2 linked regions of the Methanothermobacter marburgensis str. Marburg genome follow. The protein of the gene in region 2 binds, or shares a complex with, the protein of the main gene of each other region. Links are inferred from orthologs where the notes say so. Each region holds a gene or a part of one and is shown on either strand. Other genes may lie near its edges.

Evidence for each region.
Region 1: MTBMA_RS03230 (region 2) and MTBMA_RS02470 share a complex: the UniProt entries of both Methanocaldococcus jannaschii proteins name them as parts of the 30S ribosomal subunit. The link is inferred for Methanothermobacter marburgensis str. Marburg from one-to-one orthologs.

What each region holds. Positions count from the first base shown.
Region 1 is NC_014408.1:467,971-475,684, reverse strand. The notes cover bases 2,286-5,185. They hold MTBMA_RS02470 (30S ribosomal protein S17), read right to left. Parts: upstream 3,946-5,185; coding sequence 3,625-3,945; downstream 2,286-3,624. Other genes in these bases: MTBMA_RS02450 (30S ribosomal protein S3), read right to left, coding at 4,806-5,185; rpmC (50S ribosomal protein L29), read right to left, coding at 4,565-4,759; yciH (stress response translation initiation inhibitor YciH), read right to left, coding at 4,247-4,552; rnp1 (ribonuclease P protein component 1), read right to left, coding at 3,956-4,237; MTBMA_RS02475 (50S ribosomal protein L14), read right to left, coding at 3,225-3,623. In the rest of the region: MTBMA_RS02515 (50S ribosomal protein L19e), read right to left, coding at 1-71; MTBMA_RS02510 (50S ribosomal protein L32e), read right to left, coding at 180-506; MTBMA_RS02505 (50S ribosomal protein L6), read right to left, coding at 520-1,053; MTBMA_RS02500 (30S ribosomal protein S8), read right to left, coding at 1,062-1,454; MTBMA_RS02495 (30S ribosomal protein S14), read right to left, coding at 1,469-1,621; MTBMA_RS02490 (50S ribosomal protein L5), read right to left, coding at 1,624-2,130; more of MTBMA_RS02485, read right to left, coding at 2,131-2,285; more of MTBMA_RS02450, read right to left, coding at 5,186-5,633; rplV (50S ribosomal protein L22), read right to left, coding at 5,637-6,098; rpsS (30S ribosomal protein S19), read right to left, coding at 6,111-6,521; MTBMA_RS02435 (50S ribosomal protein L2), read right to left, coding at 6,539-7,264; MTBMA_RS02430 (50S ribosomal protein L23), read right to left, coding at 7,287-7,547; rpl4p (50S ribosomal protein L4), read right to left, coding at 7,570-7,714. UniProt on the Methanocaldococcus jannaschii protein: One of the primary rRNA binding proteins, it binds specifically to the 5'-end of 16S ribosomal RNA.
Region 2 is NC_014408.1:594,828-603,012, forward strand. Bases 1-2,799 are described here. They hold MTBMA_RS03230 (30S ribosomal protein S8e), read left to right. Parts: upstream 1-1,107; coding sequence 1,108-1,491; downstream 1,492-2,799. Other genes in these bases: hypE (hydrogenase expression/formation protein HypE), read right to left, coding at 1-823; polB2 (DNA polymerase PolB subunit 2), read left to right, coding at 1,535-2,200; MTBMA_RS03240 (TIGR02253 family HAD-type hydrolase), read left to right, coding at 2,380-2,799. Also shown: more of MTBMA_RS03240, read left to right, coding at 2,800-3,060; MTBMA_RS03245 (ATP-binding protein), read left to right, coding at 3,122-4,684; MTBMA_RS03250 (hypothetical protein), read left to right, coding at 4,681-5,496; xth (exodeoxyribonuclease III), read right to left, coding at 5,510-6,283; feoB (ferrous iron transport protein B), read right to left, coding at 6,330-8,185.

The DNA of each region.
Region 1 (7,714 bases), 120 kb from region 2 along the record:
TCAATCCATATCCTGTTAACCCCTACTTTCAGTATGTCTGCAGCTAATCTTTTCTGAGTAGTAAGATTCATTCAAGAAACCTCCTTGTGTTCAGCAATTTGCTGATAGACCCGAAAAATCGGGCATCCCCTTAAAGTGTTTTCCCTGGACTGGAAAATAAGACCCCTTCCAGCCCCATATTATGGATTCAGAACTTTTATGCCAAGTTCCCTTGCCTTTTCAAGCATGAGTGTCTTCTTCCTGGCACCCACAGTTGATGCTATCCTTGCAGCCTGTTTTTCAGGGTCCAGTTCCTCAAGTTCCCTCATGCTGGAAACAAGGATGTCCTCATATCCTGATGGGTGGAGACCCCTCTGGTCCCTTGGCTTCCTGTAGCCAATCGCAGGCATTGCAGGTTTGCCCTTTTCATATTTTCTCATTTTACTTGTTTTACCCCTGGGCCTCCTCCATTTTTCCCCCAGTTTTTTGTATCGGGCGTATTCCTGTCGTTTAAATTTTTTCCTCATCGAATCACCATCCCTATTCCTTGCTCACAAGGTATATGCCGTCCTGGAAAACCCTTGGGTCCCTTCCCTTAATCTTGGTGGCCTGTTCAAGGTTCGCCATTGTCTGTCCCACGTGTTCCTTGTTGATGCCTGTTACTTCAACCTCGTCGCCCTTTACCTGGACCTTTGTATCTCCCACTATCTTTGCAGTCCTTGGGTGGCGTTCCCCGAGGAAGTTCTCTATTAAAACCTTATCCCCTGCCACCTTCACACTCATTGGAAAGTGGGCGTACACTATCTTCATGCGGTAGGTGAATCCCTCGGTGACGCCCCTTATCATGTTGTTTATATGGGCCTTAACTGTCCCTATCATTGCCTTGTCCTTTTTCTTTGGGAATTTAACCTCAAGGACCACCTTATCGTCCTCAACGGCCATTGATATCTCTGAGTGGTTAAATTTTCGGGAGAGTTCACCCTTTGGACCCTTAACCGTAACTTCACCATCGATGGTGACGTTAACATCCTCAGGGATGGGTATTTCTTCCCGGATCATAGCTGCTAGAACCATGTTATCACCTAGTAGACGTAAGCCAGCAGTCTACCGCCGATACCCCTGTCCTTGGCCTCTTTATGGGTCATTATTCCCTCAGGGGTTGATACGATTATTATCCCGAAGTTCTTAGCTGGCAGATATCTTTTCTCAAATTTTTCGAATTCGTCCTTCTTAACAGCGTGTCTGGGTTTTATAACCCCACACTGGTTTATGTTTCCCTCAAGTTCAACGATGAATTTTCCGGCCCTGCCGTCATCAACGTATTCAAATTCCCCGATGTAGCCTTCCTTCTGCATTGTTCTCAGCACACGCCCTATGAGCTTTGATGCAGGGGTTATCCTGCACTTGACATTACCCCTTATCTCATTGTTCCTTATGTTGGTCAGGGCGTTTGCGAGAGGATCCATAAGAGTCACAGTAAACACCTCTTTCAGTTGTACTTTTTAAACCCGATTTTAGGTGCGAGTTCCCTGAAGCACTGCCTGCAGAGCATTAATCCATATCTTCTGACCAGGGCAGAGTGATCCCCGCATCTTGAGCATTTCCTTGATGCCTTTCCATATTTCCTTGGCAAAACAATCACCTTCAGACTATTTTAACCTGGAATTTTTCCTTCATGAAGTCAATTGCCTCTTCACGGCTGACCCTGTGCTTTTCAGGAACCTTTTTGCGCTGTATCCTTCGTCTGCTTATCCTGTGACCCGGCTTCTCAAAGGTTACAGAAAGGTTCATACCGAATATCCCTATCTCAGGGTCGTACTTCATTCCAGGTATGTCGATGTGTTCCTCGATACCCATTGAAACATTGCCGTACTCATCAAACTGGCTGGCCTTCAATCTGTTCCCTATTCCCTCAAGGAACATTCTGAGTACCTTTTCGGCCCTTTCACCGCGGAGGGTGACCTTGCATGCGATGGGCTGCTTTTTCCTTATACCAAACTCGGGGTTTGTGACCTTTGAGTGGGTCCTCACAGGCTTCTGGCCTGTCATCTCCTCAAGAAGCCTTTCAGCCCTTGCAAGCCTTTCACCCCCTTCACCGACACCTATGTTAAGGGTGACCTTGAATATCCTTACTTCCTCCATGGGGTTCATCTATTTACCTCCTGGAAGTGAGATCACTGACTCGTCCTTTCCAATGACAAACACGTAATCCTTGAGTGTGAGGAATGTCTTCCCTGCTTCGGTCTCAATGACCGCTGTGTTTGGCATTGATGACCTGGTTATGTTTATCTTCTTGATTCTTCCAATTTCACCTGTGTGGCGGCCCCCTGTTACAAGGCCAAGGCTGCCCTTCTCAAAGGGTATCCTCTCAAGGATTTCCTGTTCAGGCACCGCCAGCTTCACAACATCCCCCACGCGGAACTCGTCCTCTGAGAGGTAGTTGCGGCCGTCATGGAGGTTGAGCTGGGTTTTCCCGCCCCTGATGGTTGTCTTGTTAACTATCTTGCAGAGCTTGAAGCCCGCGTTCTCCTCACCAATGGGATGTAAGACCAGCCTTCCCCTTTCATCAGGGAGAACCCTGTAGACCTCACCTGTGCGGGGTATGCTCACAACGTCCATGAACCCAACAGGGAATTTGTAGTTCTTCCTTGGCCTTCCGTCCACCAGGACCTCACCACTGTTTATGATCTTCCTGGCTTCCCTTGCATTGTCTGCAACCCCAAGGATGTCCCTCACAATAATCATCAGAGGTAATGATGCCTCAATTGCATGGGGACCCGGGGATGGCTTTACGGTCCACTTGTATTCCTTGGGATGAATGGGCCAGTGACTTGGTGATCTGAAACGTTTAAGGTGCTTTCTTGATGCCATTATCGCCATGTTTATCCCTTCCGTTCTAATATTTTCATTCTCTTCTCATCGTCAAGGTTGAGGTCAATTATTCTGATGTTTGAGGGGTGTATCGGGAAGTAAACTGAGGTCCCATCCACCTTCTGTATTGTGGCGCCCTCAACGTAGACCCTGTACCTCTTGAGGTCCACCTTCTCGACCTTACCCTCATGTCCCTTGAAGTCACCGCGGAGAACCTCAACCTTATCTCCCTTCCTCACTGGCAGGGACCTTCTACCGTATTCCTCCCTGAGTTCCCTGCTTAGGGCTGCGCTCATCATTTTGCGACGAGCGTGTAATGGTGCTTCATAAATGTATTTCCTCTGCTTTCTGGGTTGTTTTGACATTCTATCACCCTATACTATTATGCTGGCTGCACTTCCCACGCTGGGCCACCTGTCGGCTGCTTCCTTTGCAACAGGACCCCTTATCTCTGAACCCTTGAGGACTCCCTCTGGGCTCACTATAACTGCAGCGTTATCCTCGAATTTCACCCTCAATCCGTCAGGTCTTCTGTATTCCTTTTTCTGTCTCACAACAACAGCGTTGAGGACTTCCCTCCTCATGTCCACTGTTCCCTTCTTCACAGAGACCACGACCATGTCGCCAACACCGGCTGCTGCGAGTCTCCTGCGAACACCCTTGTATCCTCTGACAGAGATTATCTCAACTTCCCTTGCGCCTGTGTTGTCAACACACTGAAGTCTGGCCCCTACAGGTAAAGCCCTTGTAACCTTGGATGCTATTGCCTTCATCTTACTCTTCCCCCTTCACCTCGACCACTACAAAGTTCTTAGTCTTGCTGAGGGGTCTGCATTCAGCAATTTTCACTGTGTCCCCTACCCTGACATCTATGCAGTCAGGTTTGTGAGCCTTTATCTTGGATTTTCTCTTTTCGTATCTCTCATATTTGCGTATAAATTTGTAGAAACTCCTTTCAACGGTTACTGTCCTTTCTGCCTTGTCACTGACGACAGTTCCTTCCAGTATCTGACCCCTCAATGGGAGGTCCCCGTGGAAAGGACAGTTAGGATCACTACATTTAGATTTAGGTTCTGGAACATCAATGCCGACCATTCTATCACCACTATGGTTTTCTAAATTTCTTCTTTATTCTCTCCTCAGGACGAGCTACCAGAGCTCCACCATCAATCTCAACCACTTCACCCTCTGGTGTTCTGAAATGGAAGACGGCTATTCCCTTTGGAACCGTTATCTCCCTGCCATCCTCCAGTTCAATTTTAAGGGTGTTCCTGGTTTCATCCACGACTCTTCCCGATATTCCCTGAATGTCCCTGTGAACACTCCTGGCTATTCTCACAGAAAGGCCAATAAGCTCATGTCTGAAAATGTTACGGGGGGTTATCAATGTAAACCCCTACCTTATCTCTATCGTGTCTGATGAAAAGCCCATATCCGCTAGAACTTCCTTGACCTTCTTCTTATGGTCCCCCTGAAGTTCTATCTGGCCTTTCTTGGCAGTACCTCCACAGGCACATCTTGCCTTCAGTATCTTTGTGAGCTCCTTTATGTCAATATCGTGTTCATCGATGCCCTCTATGATGGTCATCACTTTACCGAATCTTCGCCTCACTGTGTATACCTTTAATGTCTGAACTTCGCGTGCTATTTCCTCACAGACGCAAAGTTCCTCCGGAAGACCGCAAACATCGCAGATTTTCATTTATTTCTCCTTCTATTTTTCATTCATGATGGTGAGAACACGGGCTATTGTTCTTCGGATTTCCCTCATCTTGCCAGGGTTTTCATGGATCCCGGCAGCAGCGCTCTTGGAAATGTATCTGGCGTATTCTGCCTTGAGTTCATCCAGCTTCTTCTGGAGTTCCTCCCTATCCATTTCCCTTATCTCTTCGCTCCTAAGTATCGCCATTTCAATCCCTTTCTATTATTCACTGATATGAATCTGTCCATATATATTACTTTTCAGATTCTTCACCATCTGTGTCCTCTTTCTCTGTTTCTTCCGCTGATTCAAGGTCTTCCTCGAGGTCCTCGACCTCCTCAAGATCCTCAATCTCCTCAAGATCCTCAAGATCCTCAAGATCCTCAATCTCCTCTAGCTCCTCGAGATCCTCGACCTCTTCAAGATCCTCAATCTCCTCAACAGCTTCAACCTGTTCTGCAGGTTCTTCTGAGGGAGTTTCAGTTACTTTAGGAGCCTCTATTTCAACCTTGTCTGGAAGTACAACCTCGGGAGGCATTATGCGGACGTATACCCCCAGAACACCTGGTTTGAGCTGCACTGTTGCGAATCCTTCCTTGACGTGTTTGGTTGAGGGTTCGCCGCACTTCTTTATGTAGCCGTCTGTGAATTTGGCTGTGGCTGAACGGGCACCCCTTATCTTACCTGAGATGGTAACCTCAACACCCTGGGCACCTGCAGCCATGATCCTCCTCATTGTGGTGTATGCAACCCTCCTGAAGTGCATGCCCCTCTGGAGCATGGCGGCTATCTTGTGGGCCATTATGCGGGGGTTGAGTTCAGGCACATCAACCTCCTTGACCTCAACCTGGGGGTTTTCAAGGTTGAACTTGCTTTTGAGTTTCTGGGTAATTGCCCTCACAGTCTTACCGCCACGTCCAATTACCATACCTGGCCTTTCAGCGTAAACGACAACCATTGTACCCATAGGGGTGACCTGAACATCCATGCCACCGTAGCCTGCCCTTTCAAGTTCCTTTTCAAGGTATTCGTCTATCCTTGTCCTTCTGAGCCCTTCAACGACAAAATCTTTCTCTATCAAAATCTATGCCTCCCCCAGAACTATCTGAACGTGTGTTGTTGGTGTGTTGAATGGTGTGGCCCTTCCAAAGGCCCTTGGAATCCAGCCCCTTATAACTGGCCCGCGGTGGCTGGATATGTGGACTATTCTGAGTTTCTCGGTGTCGAGTCCCTTGTACTCTGCGTTGGCCTCGGCATTTTCAAGGACCTTCAGTATCTGACCTGCTGCCTTAACAGGGTAACGGCCGCTGGCCCATCCGCTGAGGCCCCTCCTGTGCCCGACCTTCCGGTTGTATCTCTTGAATGCCACCGGCCTCTCCATCCTGATAACCTCTTCAAGGTATCTTTTGGCCTTCTCGAGTTCCATTCCCCGGATCTCCCCGCATATCTCCACAGCGTGCTTTGGTGAAATTTTGAGGTGAGTCGCTGAAGCCCTGGCTGTTTTTGACCTGTCTTCCTCTTTATAAGCGTATTTAACCTTAGCCATTGTCTAGTCTCCTTATTTAAGAGGCACGAACATTGAGGATCTTGTAGCTCCCATACCGGGATCTCCGTGCTCAACCTTCTTCCTTGTGGGTGCAAATTCGCCGAAGTAGCAGCCGATCATTTCTGGCTGGATTGTGACCTCCACAAATTCGGTTCCGTTGTGGATGCCGAAGGTCATCCCAACCATCTCAGGCAGCACTATCATGTCCCTGCAGTGTGTCCTGATGACCGGTGGTCTTCCCTCAGTTTTTCCCTCTTTTTTTATCTTCCTTATCTTCTCAAGTACCTTCTTCTGCCTTGGTAGGAATCCCCTCTTGAGGGATCTTCTCTGCCTTGATGGGAACAACTTGATTACATCGTCAAGTGGCATCTCCTGCAGTTCTTCCAAGGTGTAGCCGCGATACCTAAATTCTTTACGTGCCAATAGGTCACCTCCTTCTTTTATCTCCTTTTCCCTGTTCTTCTGGCAGCTATTGAACCAACCTTCCTTCCTGGAGGAGCATGCCTTGAGACAGTTGTTGGCCTACCTGGGTGCTGTCTGTTTCCACCACCGTGTGGGTGGTCGACTGCGTTCATTGCAACACCCCTGACTGTAACTGACTTCTTACCCTTGGCCCTAAGGGCATGGTACTTCTTACCTGCCTTGAGGAATGGTTTCTCCCTTCTTCCTCCTCCAGCAACGACACCGACGGTTGCACGGCACTGTGGGTTGAGTGCCTTGAGTTCACCTGATGGGAGTTCAATAACCGCCTTGTCAGCATCATGGGTGATTAGAGAAGCGTAGGTACCGGAGGACCTCACCAGTTTGCCTCCGTCTCCGGGTCTGTTTTCAATGTTGTATATGGGTGTCCCCTCTGGAATTTCACTGAGTGGGAGTGAGTTTCCAGGTTTGACCTTTGCCTTTGCCCCGCACTCAATCTCTTCGTCAAGCATTAAAGCCTCAGGTGCGAGGATGAGGTTCTTCTCACCGTTTTCAAATTTCACAAGGGCAACAGGGGCTGTCCTTCCAGGGTCGTGCATTATGTCAACGACCTTTCCCCTGAGACATCCGTCACTTTCAAGGGAGTCGTATGCACGGTATTTTATTTTGCCCTTGAAGCGGTGGGATGCACTTCTGTAAGTGGGAGTTCCCCTTCCTCTCCTCTGTGATATTAACCTTTTTCCCATCTGAATATCCTCCTCATTATCTTTAGAATACTCCCAGTTTAACAGCTATATCCTCTGCACTGTGTTCCTTTGCCAGTTTTATGTAGGCAATCTTCTGACCCCCTGGGGTTACCTGGGTGTTAACCCTCTCAACCTTAACTGCAAAGAGTTCCTCGAATGCCCTTCTAACATCCTTTTTTGTGCTTTTTCTCATAACCACAAATGCCAGCTCGTTGTTCTGGTCTATAAGGTTCATGCTCTTTTCTGTGACATGTGGCTTCATGATAACAGCATATGGATCCATAATTACACCGTCACCTTAATTTTTACTGAAAGAGTCCCTCAAGTTTTTCTATTGCTGATCTTGTAAAGACGGTCAGTCTTCCAGGGTGGGTTCCAGGTGCGAGGAGTTCCGCGTTGAGGTTTTCCACTGTAACAACGTCCACGCCAGGGTGGTTTCTTGCGCCCAGC
Region 2 (8,185 bases):
CCTTGCCCTCATTGGCAACCTCATAGGGGTCGATGCCAAGCATCTCAGAGACAGCCCTCACCTCCTCCCTTACAGGGATCATGTCCTCATCAACAACCATCCCGACCCCTGATTTATCTGCGAGTTCGTTGAGGGCATTTGCTATACCACCCCTTGTGGGGTCCTTCATTGCGGTAACACCACCAACCTCAAGGGCAGCCTCAACCATACCCCATACCGGGGCAACATCCGATTCAAGGTCGGTGTCGAATCCAAAACCCTCACGGAAGGCCATGAGTGCCATACCATGGTCCCCCACGCTGCCTGTGAGTATGATCTTATCACCGGGCCTCAGTCCTGAGTCCCTTATTATCTCACCACGCTTCACAACACCTATACCCGTGGTTGTTATGACCATCCTGTCCAGTTTACCCCTCTCCATGACCTTGGTGTCCCCGGTTACGATTGACACCCCGGTCTCCCTGGAGACAGCGTCCATTGACTGCACGATCCTCTCAAGATCCTCGCCAGGGAACCCCTCGCTGAGGATCATTGCACTTGCAATTGCAAGGGGCCTTGCACCCATAACCGATATGTCGTTGACTGTACCTGCAACCGATATCTTACCTATGTCACCGCCGGGGAAGAAGAGGGGGTCGACTGTGTGGCCATCGGTACTCATAACTATTTCATAGTCGCCGAGGGGTATGCTTGCACCGTCGTCAAGGTCCTCGAGGCCAACTCCGCCGTTAACCCTCGTGTTATGGATATTGGATAGTATTATGTTTGATATGAGGTCCTGCATCACTTCTCCGCCTGCACCATGGGACATGCCGATCTTCATAGATTCACCTGTACAATCTCTTGATTATAGGGTATCTTGCTGATGGTATAAAACCTTTCATTGGTGTAATCCCATATTGATTCAGGGAAGAGGTTTCCATCAGGACAATATTTTATTTAAAGGAGTTAGGATAGATGGATTCAGTGATCCATAGCATACCCTGGAAGCACAATCTTTTTAAATGGGGGATCCTATACTATAGATAAATTTATCTATACCGAGTCACTGAGTTTCTTAAACTCAGCATTACTGATTCTGATAGAGACTTAGATTGAGGTGAAATAATGGCAATCTGGCAAGGTAAATCAATGAAGAAACCAAGCGGTGGAAGAGCCAAGATGAACCGCGGAAAGAGGAAATACGAACTTGGAAGGGAACCCGCCGAGACAAAGATCGGTGACAGGCGTGTCAGGATGATAAGGACACGTGGGGGCAACACAAAGGTCAGGCTCGCTGCAGATACCAAGATAAACGTTGTTGACCCTGAAACAGGTAAGGTTGAAGTTGCAGAGATAAGGAATGTTGTTGAGAACACAGCAAACCCCCACTTTGTGAGGAGGAACATCATAACAAAGGGTGCTGTTGTTGAAACCAGCCTTGGAAACGTGAGGGTCACATCCAGGCCTGGACAGGACGGCGTAATAAACGGCGTACTTATAAAGGAATAGATTTTCCGCTAAAAGCCCCTCAACCGGACCCATGGGGTGTCATATGTCAGATAACCTTGAGGCCGAGATACTATCCCAGGTGGAAAGGTTCCTCAAACACATAAACAGCAACCTGCCTGAGGGCATGGAGCTGGAATTTGAGGGCTTTTACAGGAGGGGCTTCTTCGTAACAAAAAAGAGATACGCCCTAATAGAGGATGACACGATTGTTGCAAAGGGCCTTGAACTTGTGAGGCGTGACTGGGCACCGATAGCTAAAAAGACCCAGCAAAAAGTTTTAATGGCCATTCTAAGAGACGGATCCCCTGAGAAGGCTAGAAAGATAATAAGGGATGTTGTAAGGCGCATAAGGGGCGGCGAAGTGGAACTGGATGACCTTGCAATCCACACCCAGATAACAAGGGACCTCTCTGAGTACAAACAGATAGGCCCACATGTCATCGCCGCAAAACGATCCCTTGAGAAGGGAAGGCGCATTGAGCGGGGATCCATAATCAGGTATATCATAGTTAAGGGAAGGGGCCCCATAAGTCAGAGGGCCTTCCCACTTGAGGATGTTGAGGGCCTGGAGTACGACCCGGACTATTACATTGAAAACCAGGTTATGGCCGCGGTATCAAGAATAATGTCATCTCTCGGCTACTCCACAGAGGATATAAATTCACTCTCATGTGGCGAAAGGCAGAGCAGCCTCGATGCCTTTTTCTAGAAAACAGGAACTTTATTTTTTCATCTGAGATTTCTATTGTATGTTCTGGACCTCCGCTCAGGGGTTATAGGCAGAATAGTTTTACATATTATTTTACATCATAATATTATCTGCAGAGAAACCAACACTGTTATAATTGATTAACTATAGAGTTTCATTACAGAGAGTAAGGTGGGAAGATGCTGAAGGCGGTTTTCTTTGATATTGATGACACCCTCTATGACACATCAGGATTTGCCAAACTTGCAAGAAAGGCTGCCCTGAATGTGATGATAGATGCGGGTTTACCCCTGACACAGGATGAGGCATACAAACTTCTGAGGGAGATAATCGCTGAGAAGGGCTCCAACTATGATAAACATTTCAATGTACTCACAAAGACGGTTTTCGGTGAGGAAAAACCCCTTCTCATTGCCCTTGGAATGATAACATACCACAACGTTAAGTTCGCACTTCTCCGGCCATTTCCCAATACAACATCAACGCTCATACACCTCAAGAGCAGGGGATACAGGCTGGGGGTCATATCCAACGGTATAACAATAAAGCAGTGGGAGAAACTGATAAGGCTCGGGATACACCACTTCTTCGATGAGGTCGTCACATCAGATGAGGTTGGCTTTGAGAAACCAAACATAAGGATCTTTGAGGAGGCCCTCAGAAGGATGGGCTGCAAACCTGAAAGGTCCATCATGGTTGGCAACAAGTTCAATGAGGACATACTGGGGGCAACCAATGCGGGAATGTCAGCCATACTCGTCAACTCAGAGCTTACAGATGAAGAGAGGGATCTCATTGAAAAGAGGGGCCTTGATGTTACGGTCATCGATGACATTAGCGAACTTAAGGAGATTCTCTAGTTAGGATCTCCACGTTTTTCTGGGGGGGATGGACATGATTTCATGGATAGGGGGATGAGTGATGAACTGTGATTACTACTACCACGATGAAAACATGGTTGAACTCTTTGAGGAGCTGAAACAGCCAAAGACACTTGAGGAACTGGGTTTATCCTACTTCTTTGTGAGGGACCTTGTCCTGAAGATCCTTTTAACATACGGGACGGTTAAAACCCAGCGAATAACTGATATTACGGGTATACACCTGGATATACTTGAGGATGTCCTTGGCCAGATGGAGAAGGACGGTTTCTGCGTCCAGGTGGGGGGAAGCTTCCTCTTCTCCAGTGTTGAGTATATACTGACAAAGAGGGGGGTTGAGAAGGCCCGCCTTGTAATGGAGGAAAACCCTTATATTGGAATGGCCCCTGTACCCTATGAGAGATACTTTGAACTGATGGATAAACAGCTCCGGAACCGTTTCCCAATAAAGATACCCCCAGAGGTTATTGAAAGGGCCTTCAGGGACGTTGTCGGACTATCATATGCAAAGGAATGCCTTGTTGAGTCATGCACCATCGGTAAGGGACTTTTTGTTTATGGTGCTCCTGGAACAGGTAAAACCTTCATCATAAGCAAGGCATCGGACCTTCTACCCCCCGTGGTGATTCCCCGCTTTATAGAGTTCAGCGGGAGGATTATACAGATATACGACCCTGACTTCCACAAGCCATGTCCTGAGGAACCTGATGATCCCCGCTGGATAAAGATACACGCCCCATTCGTTTTCACAGGTTCTGAATTGAGCCTCAATGAACTTGAGACCACCTACAATATGAATAAGGGTGTATATGAGACCTCCCCCCTGATAAAGGCCAATGGTGGAGTGCTGCTCATTGACGACCTTGGAAGGCAGAGGGATGACCATGAGGTGATCCTCAACCGCCTCATAGTACCCCTTGAGAATAAGAAGGACGTCATATACATAAGGGGGGTCCCGGTTATATTCCACACACATTTCATCCCTGCATTCTCAACCAACCTTGATGTGAGCATAATGGACGAGGCACACCTCCGGAGGGCGCCCCTCCACATATTCCTCAGAAACCCCCCTGTTGAGAATGTTGCGGAGGTATTCAGGCGCAACCTTGATGCCACAGGTGAGGATTACGATGAAGAGGTCGTGGAAAGGATTAAGATGGTGTACACTCCAGTCGCCGATGGCGGCGAGGGCCTGCAGCCAAGCTATGCGCATGCCCGTGACCTTGCACAGATTGCCCAGGCAGTGAGGATAAACATGGAAAAGGATAGGATCGACCTTGAGGTCATTGAAAGGGCCCTTGATAAGCATGTCCTCATAGCACTCCAGAGGATGGATATCGATATCAGTCAGGTGCATCACAGTGTAAGGACATTCCGTGTTGTGACCCCTGAACCCGAGAGTGCCGAGAGGGTTCTTAAACTCTACGGCGCCCTCACGGTTGCACTGGAGGATGGGGGTGTTCTAGCAGACTTTGAGGACTCAATAAGCCCTTCACAGCTTCTGGCCCATCTCCAGGGTGAGGGTGTTTCTGTGGGAAGGGTTGAGGTGGTGGCTGAAACCAAACGTGAAATCAAGAAGGCCATACTTGAATACAGTGGATGATATTTATGGAGGCACTCCTCGTTGATGTGCTGGTCGCTGCACTTGTATCCCTTGGTGTCTGGACAGTACTTGAGATCTTACCTACCCTATTTCCCAGGGAGACTGGGAGACTTGCAGCACGCATCAGGCCACTCCCATCCGGTGCAGTTGAGATATCCCAGTACCTCAACCTCCTCAGAAGGGGAAGCCCATGGCAGGTCTTCATGGCCCTTGAGGTTATAGGGGAGCTCTTCAGGATTAAGATCCGGGAACTTGAGTCCCTGAAGTACGAGGAATGGAAGAGGGAGGTTGAATCCCAGAAGGAACGGATGGAGAGGAGGGGGCTCAGTGACGATGAGATACTCCACCTTGAGGCTGGAAGGGAGATGATCCAGAACTCCAATAACCTGAATCTTAAATCAGGGGGTGGTCTTTATTCCAGCCCTGAAGAGGAGGAGTTCATAAGGATCAGAAATCATAAGAAGGACCTGTTACCTGACTTGAGGGATAAGTATTCTGATTTCAGGATATGGGCACTGAAGAACAGGGACATCCTCAGGTATGTCCAGGAGAGGGTCTTCAGAAGGGAGGAACTTGACCTTGAAAACCTGAGGGACCACAGCAGGGAATGGGCCCTTGTGAATATATGGGGGATGGAGCCACCTGAGAGTTATTCTGAGGATGAAATCCTTGAGGATATTCTCCTGTATATTGAAATAAAGGATGATAACATTATCAGTAAATTCGCCCATGCTCTGAGCAGTCACAGCGACTCCCTGAGGTACCTCGATAAGGTTATATCCGCTGTTTCAGCCTGGAAACGGGGAGGGTAGCACCTGAAGATCATTAAACCTCTATCTCAAGTCCTACTGGGCAGTGGTCTGAGCCCATCACCTCTGAGAGTATCCATGACCTTTTAACGTTCTTTGCGAACTCCTCATTCACAAAGAAGTAGTCGAGCCTCCATCCCACGTTTCTCTCACGGGCCCTGGTCCTGTAACTCCACCATGTGTACTGGCCTGACTCGTTGTTGAACATCCTGAATGTGTCAACATACCCGTTTTCAATGAATTTGTCTATCCAGGCCCTTTCAACCGGTAGAAACCCTGATACGTTGCTGTTTTCCTTTGGCCTGGCCAGGTCTATCTCCCTGTGGGCGGTGTTGAAGTCACCGCATATTACCGTGTTCCTGCCAGCGTCCCGCTCCCTGTTGACGTCCTCAAGGAATGCGTCATAGAATTCAAGTTTGTACTTTAACCTCTCATCTGACATCTTCCCGTTGGGGAAGTATATGTTGTAGAGCAGGAAGTCATCAAAATCTGCAACCTGTATGCGGCCCTCAATGTCGAATCTCTCAACACCAAAGCCCTCCCTGATGGATTTCGGGGGTATCCTTGTGTACATGGCCACTCCACTGTATCCCTTCCTTTCTGCCGGGGTGAAGAAACTCCTGTAACCCTCAACATGCCTTAGCCTTCTGGGGAGCTGTTCTGGACTCGCCTTGGTCTCCTGAAGACATAGGATATCAGGTTTCTCGTCCATGAACCAGTCAAGGAAGCCCTTACGGTATACGGCCCTCAGACCGTTAACGTTCCAGGATATTATCTTGATTTCTGCCATGGTACCACGGGATTATTTCTGTACTCAGCGCCTTAAGTACTGATCATCACATGATGAATGGCAGTATCCTTGCAAAGATTCCCCCCAGGAAGAGGGCGGTTCCAAGGTTTGCAAGGGTTATTATGGATGTGGATTTCCACCCGAATTCCCGTGCAAGTACTGCTATCGTTGAAAGGCAGGGGAAGTAAAGCATTCCCACAAGGGTGAGCACAAGGATCTGGGGTGCTGTAAGTACAGCCCCAATATCTGTTCCAACCAGTGAGACGAGTCCCAGGAGGATGAACTCCTTCCTCACAGCACCAAGGATCAGGAGTATCCCGGCAAATACCGGCAGATGTAACCAGCCAGCTGTGAGCGGAGCCATGATATTGCTTACCGGATTTAAAAACCCGAGGGTGTAGAGGAGCTGTATGAGGGCGCTTCCGATTATGTATATGGGGAATACAAGGTATATGAGGGACTTTGTCCTTGTCCAGGTCTGCCTTGCTATGACCCTGAAGGACGGCATTTTGAGGGAGTGCATCTCCATTATAAGGCCGGTAGTCTCCCCGGGAAGTGCCTTCAATGCAAGTTTACCCATTATGAATATTATGAGGAGGTCCAGGGCGTATAACCCTATGGCCCACCATACACTGACAAAGAGGGCCACAAGCCCCAGTATCAGGATTGTTCTTGCGGCGCAGGGTGCAAAAGATATTGCAAAGGCTGCAAGGAGCCTCTCCCTGGGGGTTTCAAGTATCCTCGTACTGTCTATTGCCGGTACACTGCAACCGTATCCGAGTATGAGGGGTATGAGGGCTTTGCCATGGAGTCCTATCTTTCTCATGAACGCGTCCATCATGAACGCGACCCTGGTGAGAAGTCCCGAATTTTCGATGTAGGATAGCATGAGGTAGAAGGGTATGACGAATGGTATCACGAGGGTCAACCCCGCCACTATACCCCCGAAGGCGCCGTTCCATATTATGGATTCAATCGAACCTGAGAACTGGGGGTCAACTGGCTGGAAAAATCCGAAAATATTGGTGAGAGTATCTGATAGGAATTCACCCACAACGAAGGTCCAGAGGAGGAGACCTCCAACAACAAGGACCGATGAGATGTAACCGTAGATGGGGTGTGTGAGGAAGCTGTCAAGGCGTTCTGAGAGGGATGTTTTTATCTCTGATTGTTTCTGTGCCCCTGCTGCTATCATATTTGAGAGTGCGTATCTCTCAGAGGCCATAACAGAGAATGATGGCTCATTGTGTATCCTTTCAACCTGGGCTGCAAGTTCAGCTGCAAGGTTTTTCACGCTGGGAGGCATCATGGCGGTTATCTCAGGGTCGTTTTCAAGGAGCTTTATGGCAACCCATCTCTTTGAATAGCCCTCTGGAATTTCAGGGAGTGCTTCCATAAGTTTTCTTATGCGGCTTTCAACCTCCTCCCCGTATTCTATGACCTCTGGTTTTATCCTTTTATCAGCCACTTCAAGGGTTTTCCTGAGGAGTTTCTGGAGTCCCTGGCCCTTAACAGCCACCGTTGATACAACAGGCACACCCAGGGCACCCTCAAGTTTCTTCTCGTCTATCACTATCCCCTTCTGCCTGGCCATGTCCACCTGGTTGATGCAGATAACCATGGGGACCTCCATCTCCATGAGCTGGAGCGTGAAGAAGAGGTTTCTCTCAAGGACAGATGCATCAAGCACGTTTATGACGACATCTGGCTTTTCGTTGACTATGAACTCCCTGGAGACTATCTCCTCCATGGAGTAGGTTGAAAATGAGTATATGCCTGGGAGGTCAATTATGTGGATGTCCCGGCCCTGAAATTTAAGGTAGCCCTCTGCCCTTTCAACGGTTTTACCAGGCCAGTTCCCGACTATCTGGTTTGACCCTGTCAGCTGGTTGAAGATCACAC